Linked DNA regions of Euzebya sp.. The protein of the gene in region 1 interacts with the protein of each later gene in a pairwise test. Links are inferred from orthologs where the notes say so. Each region holds a gene or a part of one and is shown in the gene's direction. Other genes may lie near its edges.

Region 1 (3,448 bases):
GCCGACTCCGCGCCGGTCTCCTTCGCGATCTCCACGCCGGTGGTGAACCGGTCGGGACCGGCGATCCGGTCGACGGTGCCGGCCAACGCGGCCACCTCGCCCGCGACCGCGTCGGACACCGGTGCGGTGCCGCCGAGGATGAGGACCCGGTCGAAGGCCTGCTCGGCCAGGAAGTCGCGGGTCGGGCCGCTCAGCACGTCGGTCTGGGTCAGCAGGATGGGCCACCCGTTCTCCGCGGCCATGTAGCCCGCCGCGAGGGAGTCGGCGAAGGCCTGCGTCGGGTCCGTCGCCCCCGGCGCCTCGAAGGCGCGGACGAGGATCGCCGTGTCCGACGGACCCGCGTCGCGGGCGATCGCCACCGCGGTCTCGAAGCGCGAGTCCCCGGCGCGGCGGTCGACGGCGTAGCCCGCGGCGGCCAGCTCGTCGGCGACCGGGGCCTGCACCGCGCTCTCGCCGCCGAGGAGGGTGACCCGGCTAGCGCCGGTCCCCTCCAGCGCGGCCATGACCTCGGCGGGAACCGGCCCCGCCGGCGGGACGAGCAGCAGGGGGCTCTCGTCCTGCAGGACGCCGGCCGCCATCGAGTCGACGAAGACGTCGTCACGGCCGATGAGCACGCGGTCGGGCGTGAGCGGGGTCTCGGTCAGGAGGTCCACGGCGATCTGGGCGTTGGAGGGATCGGTCCCCTCCTTGACGATCGACAGGGTGTCGCTGGTCTCGGTCACGCCGTCAGCCGCCACCGGCAGGGCCGCCACGCCCACCAGCACGGCCACGACGCCCGCAATCGTGACGCGTCGCATGGTCCGACCCTAGACCACGCAGCCGGCGCCGTGAACGCCTACAGTGCGCGGCGAGGCGATGGACACCGGACGGACCCCCCACCTGACCGCCCGACTGCAGGGCATCGGCACGACGATCTTCACCGAGGTGTCGGCGCTGGCGCTCCGCAGCGGCGCGGTCAACCTCGGCCAGGGCTTCCCCGACTTCGACCCGCCCGCGGACCTGGCCGACGCCGCCCGGCGGGCCATCGCCGACGGCCACAACCAGTACGCACCCGGTCCGGGCATCCCGACCCTCCGCGCCGCCGTGGCCGGCCACGCCACCCGCCACTTCGGGCTCAGCTACGACCCCGACCACGAGGTCACCGTCACCACCGGCGCGACCGAGGCGATGTTCGCCACGATCCAGGCGCTGGTCGACGTCGGGGACGAGGTCGTGCTCTTCGAGCCGGCCTACGACGTGTACCCGGCCGCGGTGGCCATGGCGGGCGGGCGGGCCCGCGGGGTGCCCCTCGGACCGGACGCCGACGGCGTGTGGCGCTTCGACCCCGAGGCGCTGCGGCGGGCGGTGGGCCCCCGGACCCGCGCGATCGTGCTCAACAGCCCCCACAACCCCTGCGGGAAGGTCTACGACCGCGACGAGCTCGAGGTGATCGCCGACGTCGCGACCGCCGCGGACGTGGTCGTCATCACCGACGAGGTGTACGAGCACCTGGTCTACGGCGACGCCGTCCACGTCCCGATCGCGTCCCTGCCGGGGATGCACCAGCGGACCGTGCGGATCTCCTCGGCCGGCAAGACGTTCAGCGTGACCGGGTGGAAGGTGGGGTGGGTCTGCGCGCCCGCGCCGCTCACCCAGGCGATCCGGGCCGCCAAGCAGTGGGTGACCTTCACCTCCGGCACCCCCTTCCAGCACGCGGTGGCCGACGCGCTGACGTGGGGCGAGACCTACACCGCGCCGCTCGCCACGAGCTTCGCCGCGCGGGCGGCACGGCTGTCGGGCGCGCTCGCGGATCTGGGGTTCGCGGTGCACCGGACCGACGGGACGTACTTCGTGACCGTCGACGTGCGGCCGCTCGGCTTCGCCGACGACGTCGACTTCTGCGCCCGCCTGCCGCTCGAGGTGGGGGTGGCCGCCATCCCCGTGTCGGTGTTCTTCGACGACCCGGCCGACGGCCGGGGGTACGTCCGCTTCGCCTTCTGCAAGACCGACGAACTGCTGGACGTCGGCATCGCGCGGCTGCAGGACCGGTTGCACGGGATGTCACGCTCGCTGCCCCCCGGGAGGACCTGACCCATGCGCATCGCCGCTCTGCAGTCCGAGCTGGTCTGGGAGGACCACGAGACCAACCGCCGCCGGTTCGCGGAGAAGCTGTGGGCCGCCGCCGGCGCCGGCGCCGGACTGGTGCTGCTGCCCGAGATGTTCCCGACCGGCTTCTCGATGGATGCCGAGCGGATCGCCGAGCCAGCCGACGGCGACACCGTCCGCTGGATGGTGGACCAGGCGTCGACGCACGGGCTGGTGCTGGCCGGGTCGATGGCGACGTCGTCGGCGGGACCGCTGCCCACGAACCGGCTCGTGGTCGCGGGGCCCGACGGGGTGCTCGGGTCCTACGACAAGATCCACCCGTTCAGCTACTCCGGCGAGGACCGACACTACGGGCGCGGCGCCGACTTCCTGACCGTCGACGTCGGCGGCCTCCGCACGACCTGCTTCGTCTGCTACGACCTGCGGTTCGCCGACGAGTTCTGGGCGACCGCGGCCGACACCGACCTGTACGTGGTGGTCGCCAACTGGCCGCGGGCCCGCCGCGAGCACTGGCAGGTGCTGCTGCGGGCCCGCGCGATCGAGAACCAGGCCTACGTGGCCGCCGTCAACCGGGTGGGCACCGACGGCAACGACCTCGACTACGCCGGCGACTCGATGATCATCGATCCGTCGGGCAACCTGCTGGCGACGGCGAGCGAGGGGGAGGCGATGCTCCTCGCCGACGTCGACCCCGAGGAGGTCGAGCGGGTCCGCAAGCGGTTCCCGTTCATGGCCGACCGCCGCTGAGGTGCGGGGGCCGGCAGCAGCTCGTCCAGCCGGTCCATGCGCGTGACCGCCGTGTTGAGCATCGTCATCAGCTTCCGGCCCTGCTCGACGACGTCGCCGCTGAACAGGGGGCGCAGCTCCGGCGCGATCTCGAACAGCCGCTCGTAGAAGTGCGTGGCGGCCAGGGGCGTGACGGGGACGACCTGGGCCCACGAGGTCTGCACCAACCGGACGTGATCGGCATGCATCTCACCCTCCCGCACGTGCGGTGCGCAGGATCCAGGGCGCGCGTGGCGCAGCGTACTGCACCCCTGGTCCACCCGTCCCTCAGCTGCCGGCCGAGGGTGCCGGGGCGCGCAACGCGTCCGCGACGGCGTTCAGGTGCGCTCGATGCCCATGGCCTTGCGGATCGACGCGTCGATGCCCGCCGCGTCGAGGCCGAGCTCGGCGAGGATCCGGTCGGGCTTCGCGTGGGGGATGTAGGCGTCGGGGACGCCGAGACGGAGGACGGGCGGGGCCTCCATGACCCCGGTCCGCTCGACCAGGCGGTCGGCGATGTACGCACCGGCGCCGCCGTTGACCACGCCGTTCTCCACGGTCACGACGACGCGGTGGCCGGCGAGGTCGTCGATCATGG
Region 2 (4,654 bases), on another replicon or contig:
AGGTCGGCGCAGCCCGGCGCCTGCCGGGCGGCGTGGACGACCGATGGGCGCGCCGGTCGGGGAGGTCTGTCAGCTCCGTTGCGCAGATCGAGACGAAGGTGACAGACCACTCCCCGACGTGCGGCCCACTCCCCGACGTGCGGCCCACTCCCCGACGCGCGGCCCACTCCCCGACGCGCGGCCCACCAGACGGGATCCCCACGGCGCGAGCGGCCGTCTCCGATAGGGTTCTGCAGGTGCCCGACCCGACCGAGCAGCCCCGTCCGCCGGACCCCGCTGGGTCTTGTCCCGGACGGAGGCGGGCGCTACCGTGCACACCCTCTTCCCCACGAACTCCATCGGTGTAGTTCCCGGTCTGTGACCGCGCGGAACCGCACCTCCCGACGCCCGCCCACGGCAAGCTGAAGGGGTAGTCCACATGGGCGACTTCGCGCACCTCCACGTCCACACCGAGTACTCGATGCTGGACGGCGCGAGCCGCGTCGGCGAGATGATGGACGCGGTCGAGCGGATGGGCATGCCCGCCGTCGCGATGACCGACCACGGGGTCATGTTCGGGGCCATCGACTTCCACCGCGAGGCGGCCAAGCGGGGGATCAACCCGATCATCGGCTGCGAGCTCTACCTCGCGCCCGGCAGCCGCCGGAACACCACCGACATGACCGTGGAGGGGAAGCGGTACTACCACCTGACGGTCCTGGCGGAGAACCAGGTCGGCTACCGCAACCTGATGAAGCTGACCTCCCGGGCCTACACCGAGGGGTACTGGTACAAGCCGCGTGTCGACCGCGACCTGCTGGCGGAGCACGCCGAGGGGCTGATCGTGCTGTCCGGGTGCCTGGGCGGCGAGGTCAACCAGAAGCTCCTCGCCGGCAACGACGTCGATGCCCGCGACACGGTGGGCTGGTACCGGGAGGTCTTCGGCGACCGGTACTTCATCGAGCTGCAGGACCACGACATCCCCGAGCAGCACCGGACCAACGGCCGGCTGATCGGCCTCGGCCGGGACCTCGACGTCCCCCTCGTCGTCACCAACGACTCCCACTACACCGACCAGGCGGACTACGACGCCCACGACGCGCTGCTGTGCGTGCAGACCGGCGCGCTCAAGACCGACGTGGACCGGTTCAAGTTCCACAACGACCAGTTCTGGGTGAAGCCGGCCGAGCAGATGCAGGCCCTGTTCCCCGACCACCCCGAGACCTGGAAGAACACCCTCCTCATCGCCGAGCGGTGCAACGTCGAGTTCGACTTCGACACCATGCACCTCCCGAAGTTCCCCACGCCCGAGGGGCACGACGAGAAGTCCTACCTCCGTGAGAAGGTGCGCGTCGGGGCGGTCCGCCGGTACGGCGAGGAGGACCGCGCGACCGGCTACGACGGGCTGCGCGACGAGGTCCGGGACCGCATCGAGTACGAGCTCGGCGTCATCGAGCAGATGGGCTTCAGCGCCTACTTCCTGATCGTCGCGGACCTGATCGAGCACGCCCGCGAGGTCGGGATCCGCGTCGGCCCGGGTCGCGGGTCGGCCGCCGGCTGCGCGGTCAGCTACTGCACCGGCATCACCGACCTCGACCCCATCGCCCACGGCCTGCTGTTCGAGCGGTTCCTCAACCCCGAGCGCATCTCGATGCCCGACATCGACATGGACTTCGACGAGCGCCGCCGCGGGGAGATGATCCGCTACACCGCGGAGACGTACGGCCAGGACCACGTCGCCCAGATCGTGACGTTCCAGACGATCAAGGCGAAGCAGGCGATCAAGGACGCCACCCGGGTGCTCGGCCTGCCGTACTCCTTCGGCGACAAGCTCTGCAAGATGTTCCCGCCGGCGGTGCAGGGCAAGGAGGCGCCTCTCGACCAGGCCCTCGAGCAGTCCGGGGAGCTGAAGGAGGCCCGCGACACCAACCCCGACGCCCGCAAGGTGATCGAGCTCGCCGCCGGGCTGGAGGGGCTGCGCCGCCAGCACTCGATCCACGCCGCCGGCGTGGTCATCGCCGACGAGCCGATCACCGACATCGTGCCCACCTTGCAGGTGGAGGGGGACGGCGAGGTCGTCACCCAGTACGACGGGCGGCAGGTCGAGGATCTCGGTCTGCTCAAGATGGACTTCCTGGGCCTGCGGAACCTGACGATCATCTCCGACGCGCTCGACCACATCGAGATGACGACCGGTGAGACCGTCGACATCGACCACCTGCCCCTCGACGACGCCGAGGCGTACGCGCTGATCAGCCGGGGCGAGACCGACGGGGTCTTCCAGCTCGAGTCCGCCGGCTACAAGTCGCTCTGCAAGCTGATGAAGCCCGACCGCTTCGAGGACATCACCGCCCTGGGCGCGCTGTACCGGCCCGGGCCGATGTCGGCGAACCTGCACGTCGAGTACGCCAACCGCAAGAACGGCCTGGCGCCGGTCACGTACATCCACGAGGACGTCACCGAGATCCTCGAGGAGTCCTACGGCCTGCTGATCTACCAGGAGCAGGTCCAGAAGATCGCCCAGAAGATCGCCGGGTTCTCCCTCGGCCAGGCCGACATGATCCGGAAGGCGATCGGCAAGAAGCTCAAGGACAAGATGGACGCGCTCAAGGAGCAGTTCATCGACGGGACGGTCGACCAGGGCTACGACAAGAAGCTCGGCGTCGACCTGTGGGCCCAGATCGAGGGCTTCGCCAGCTACGCGTTCAACAAGTCCCACTCCGCCGCCTACGGGATGGTGACCTACCAGACCGCGTGGCTGAAGGCGCACTACCCGGTCGAGTACATGGCCGCGCTGCTGACCAGCGTCAAGAACAACAAGGACAAGCTGCCCGCCGCCCTCCACAGCTGCCGGGTCATGGGCATCGAGGTGCTCGTCCCCGACATCAACGACTCGCTCAGCGACTTCGCGCCGGTCGTCACCCCGGAGGGCGACCGGCCCCGTCAGATCCGCTTCGGCCTGTCGGCGGTCCGCAACGTCGGCGAGGGCGTGGTGGCCGAGATCATCGCCGCGCGACGGTCGAGGGGGGCGTTCACGGACTTCCACGACTTCGTCGACAAGGTCCCGATGAGCGTGCTGAACAAGCGCACCATCGAGTCGCTCGTGAAGGCCGGCGCGTTCGAGTCCCTCGGCCACACCCGCCGCGGCCTGCAGGTCGCGGTCGAGCCGATCGTCGACAACGCGATCGCGATCAAGCGGAAGGAGGAGGAGGGGCAGTACGACCTCTTCGGCGGGTTGGGCGGCGGCGACGACGACGGCGCGGCGGACACCCGCATCGACATCCCCGACCTCGAGTACGACCGCAAGGAGAAGCTGACCGCAGAGCGGGAGATGCTCGGCCTGTACGTCTCCGACCACCCGCTGATGGGCCTCGAGCGCGCCCTCGCGGACCTCGCCAGCGCGCCGATGCCCCAGGTGCAGGTCATGAAGGGCGGGGCCGACGTGACGATCGCCGGCCTGCTGACGGGCGTGACGAAGAAGTTCACCAAGAAGGGCGAGTCCTACGTCGTCGGGACGATCGAGGACCTGCAGGGCGGCATCGAGGTGATGTTCTTCCCGTCCTGCTACGGGCGGTACGCCGACCTGCTCGTCGAGGACGAGATCCTGGTAGTCCAGGGCCGGATCGACGACGGGCGCGACTCCGTCCAGGTGATCGCCGACCGCGTCAGCCGCCCGGACCTCAGCGAGGCGACCGGCGCGCCGCTGCTCGTCAACCTCCACCCCCGGCAGTGCGCGCCGGAGCTGATCGTCCGGCTGCGGGAGGTCCTCACCGAGCACCAGGGCACGGTGCCCGTCCGGTTGCGCGTCGCCAACGGCCACGGGCGGGCGACCGAGCTGGCCGTCCCCGACGCCCTGTCGATCAAGCGGACCCAGGGCCTGTTCGCCGAGCTGAAGATGCTCCTGGGCGTCGAGGCCGTCGGCTAGCCCGGCGCGAGCAGGACACCTCTCCGGGGACCCGGAGGGTCCTTCGGCACTGGTCACCAGGGCGTGCGGGCGCACGCTGTCGGTGGGATCACGTGACCCATCCAGGAGGTGTGACCATGTCGAGCACCTACCAGCCCTCACCCCCGACACCGGCGCCCTACCCGTCGTACCAGCCTCCACCGCCGGCCGGACCCGGTCCCCGGCAGCCCGGCGGCCCGAGCGCCCTCGTGTGGACGATCATCGCCGTCGCGGTCGTGCTCGTGATCGGCGGGATCGTCGCCGCGGTGGTGCTCCTCGGCGACGACGGGCAGGAGGAGGTCGCCACCACGACCACACCGCCGCCGACAGAGGCGGTCACCCCGACCCCGACCCCGGCCTCGACCCCGGCCGCTGAGGCCGAGGAGGCGGATGACGACAAGCCGGCCGTCACGGCCGTCCCCGCCGACGGCACCGCCGTGGACGTCACCGCCGCCGGCATCGACTTCAGCTGGCTGACGCTGCCGGACGCCGCCGCGTACGCCGGAGAGGAGTGGGTGGTCGACGCCTCCGGCGCGATCACCGTGGCGGTCCCCACCGCGTGGGCGGACCGCGACATGGCCCTCAACACCGTTGACGGCGTGTCCACCCCGTCGATCTGGGCCGCCCCCGACCTGGAGGACTTCCTGGACCGCTGGACCGGGCCGGGCCTCACCGTCGAGCTGTGGACCGGCGCGCCGGCCAGCGGGTCGGTCGAGGGCGTGCTCGAGCGCC

What was found.
Region 2: the proteins of ACEQ2X_RS16600 (region 1) and dnaE interact in binary tests that used the Escherichia coli proteins (3 or more experiments, as listed by UniProt). The link is inferred for Euzebya sp. from one-to-one orthologs.

The regions. Positions count from the first base shown.
Region 1 is NZ_CAXQBR010000075.1:32,005-35,452, forward strand. Bases 157-2,962 are described here. They hold ACEQ2X_RS16600 (aminotransferase class I/II-fold pyridoxal phosphate-dependent enzyme), read left to right. Parts: upstream 157-855; coding sequence 856-2,070; downstream 2,071-2,962. Other genes in these bases: ACEQ2X_RS16595 (cell wall-binding repeat-containing protein), read right to left, coding at 157-797; ACEQ2X_RS16605 (nitrilase-related carbon-nitrogen hydrolase), read left to right, coding at 2,074-2,832. Also shown: more of ACEQ2X_RS16595, read right to left, coding at 1-156; dxs (1-deoxy-D-xylulose-5-phosphate synthase), read right to left, coding at 3,189-3,448. UniProt on the Escherichia coli protein: Shows aminotransferase activity with methionine and histidine as substrates, and to a lesser extent also with phenylalanine.
Region 2 is NZ_CAXQBR010000029.1:20,678-25,331, forward strand. What follows is about bases 93-4,104. They hold dnaE (DNA polymerase III subunit alpha), read left to right. Parts: upstream 93-418; coding sequence 419-3,904; downstream 3,905-4,104. Other genes in these bases: ACEQ2X_RS07565 (putative quinol monooxygenase), read right to left, coding at 93-167; ACEQ2X_RS07575 (hypothetical protein), read left to right, coding at 4,021-4,104. Outside these bases: more of ACEQ2X_RS07565, read right to left, coding at 1-92; more of ACEQ2X_RS07575, read left to right, coding at 4,105-4,654. UniProt on the Escherichia coli protein: DNA polymerase III is a complex, multichain enzyme responsible for most of the replicative synthesis in bacteria. This DNA polymerase also exhibits 3' to 5' exonuclease activity. The alpha chain is the DNA polymerase catalytic subunit.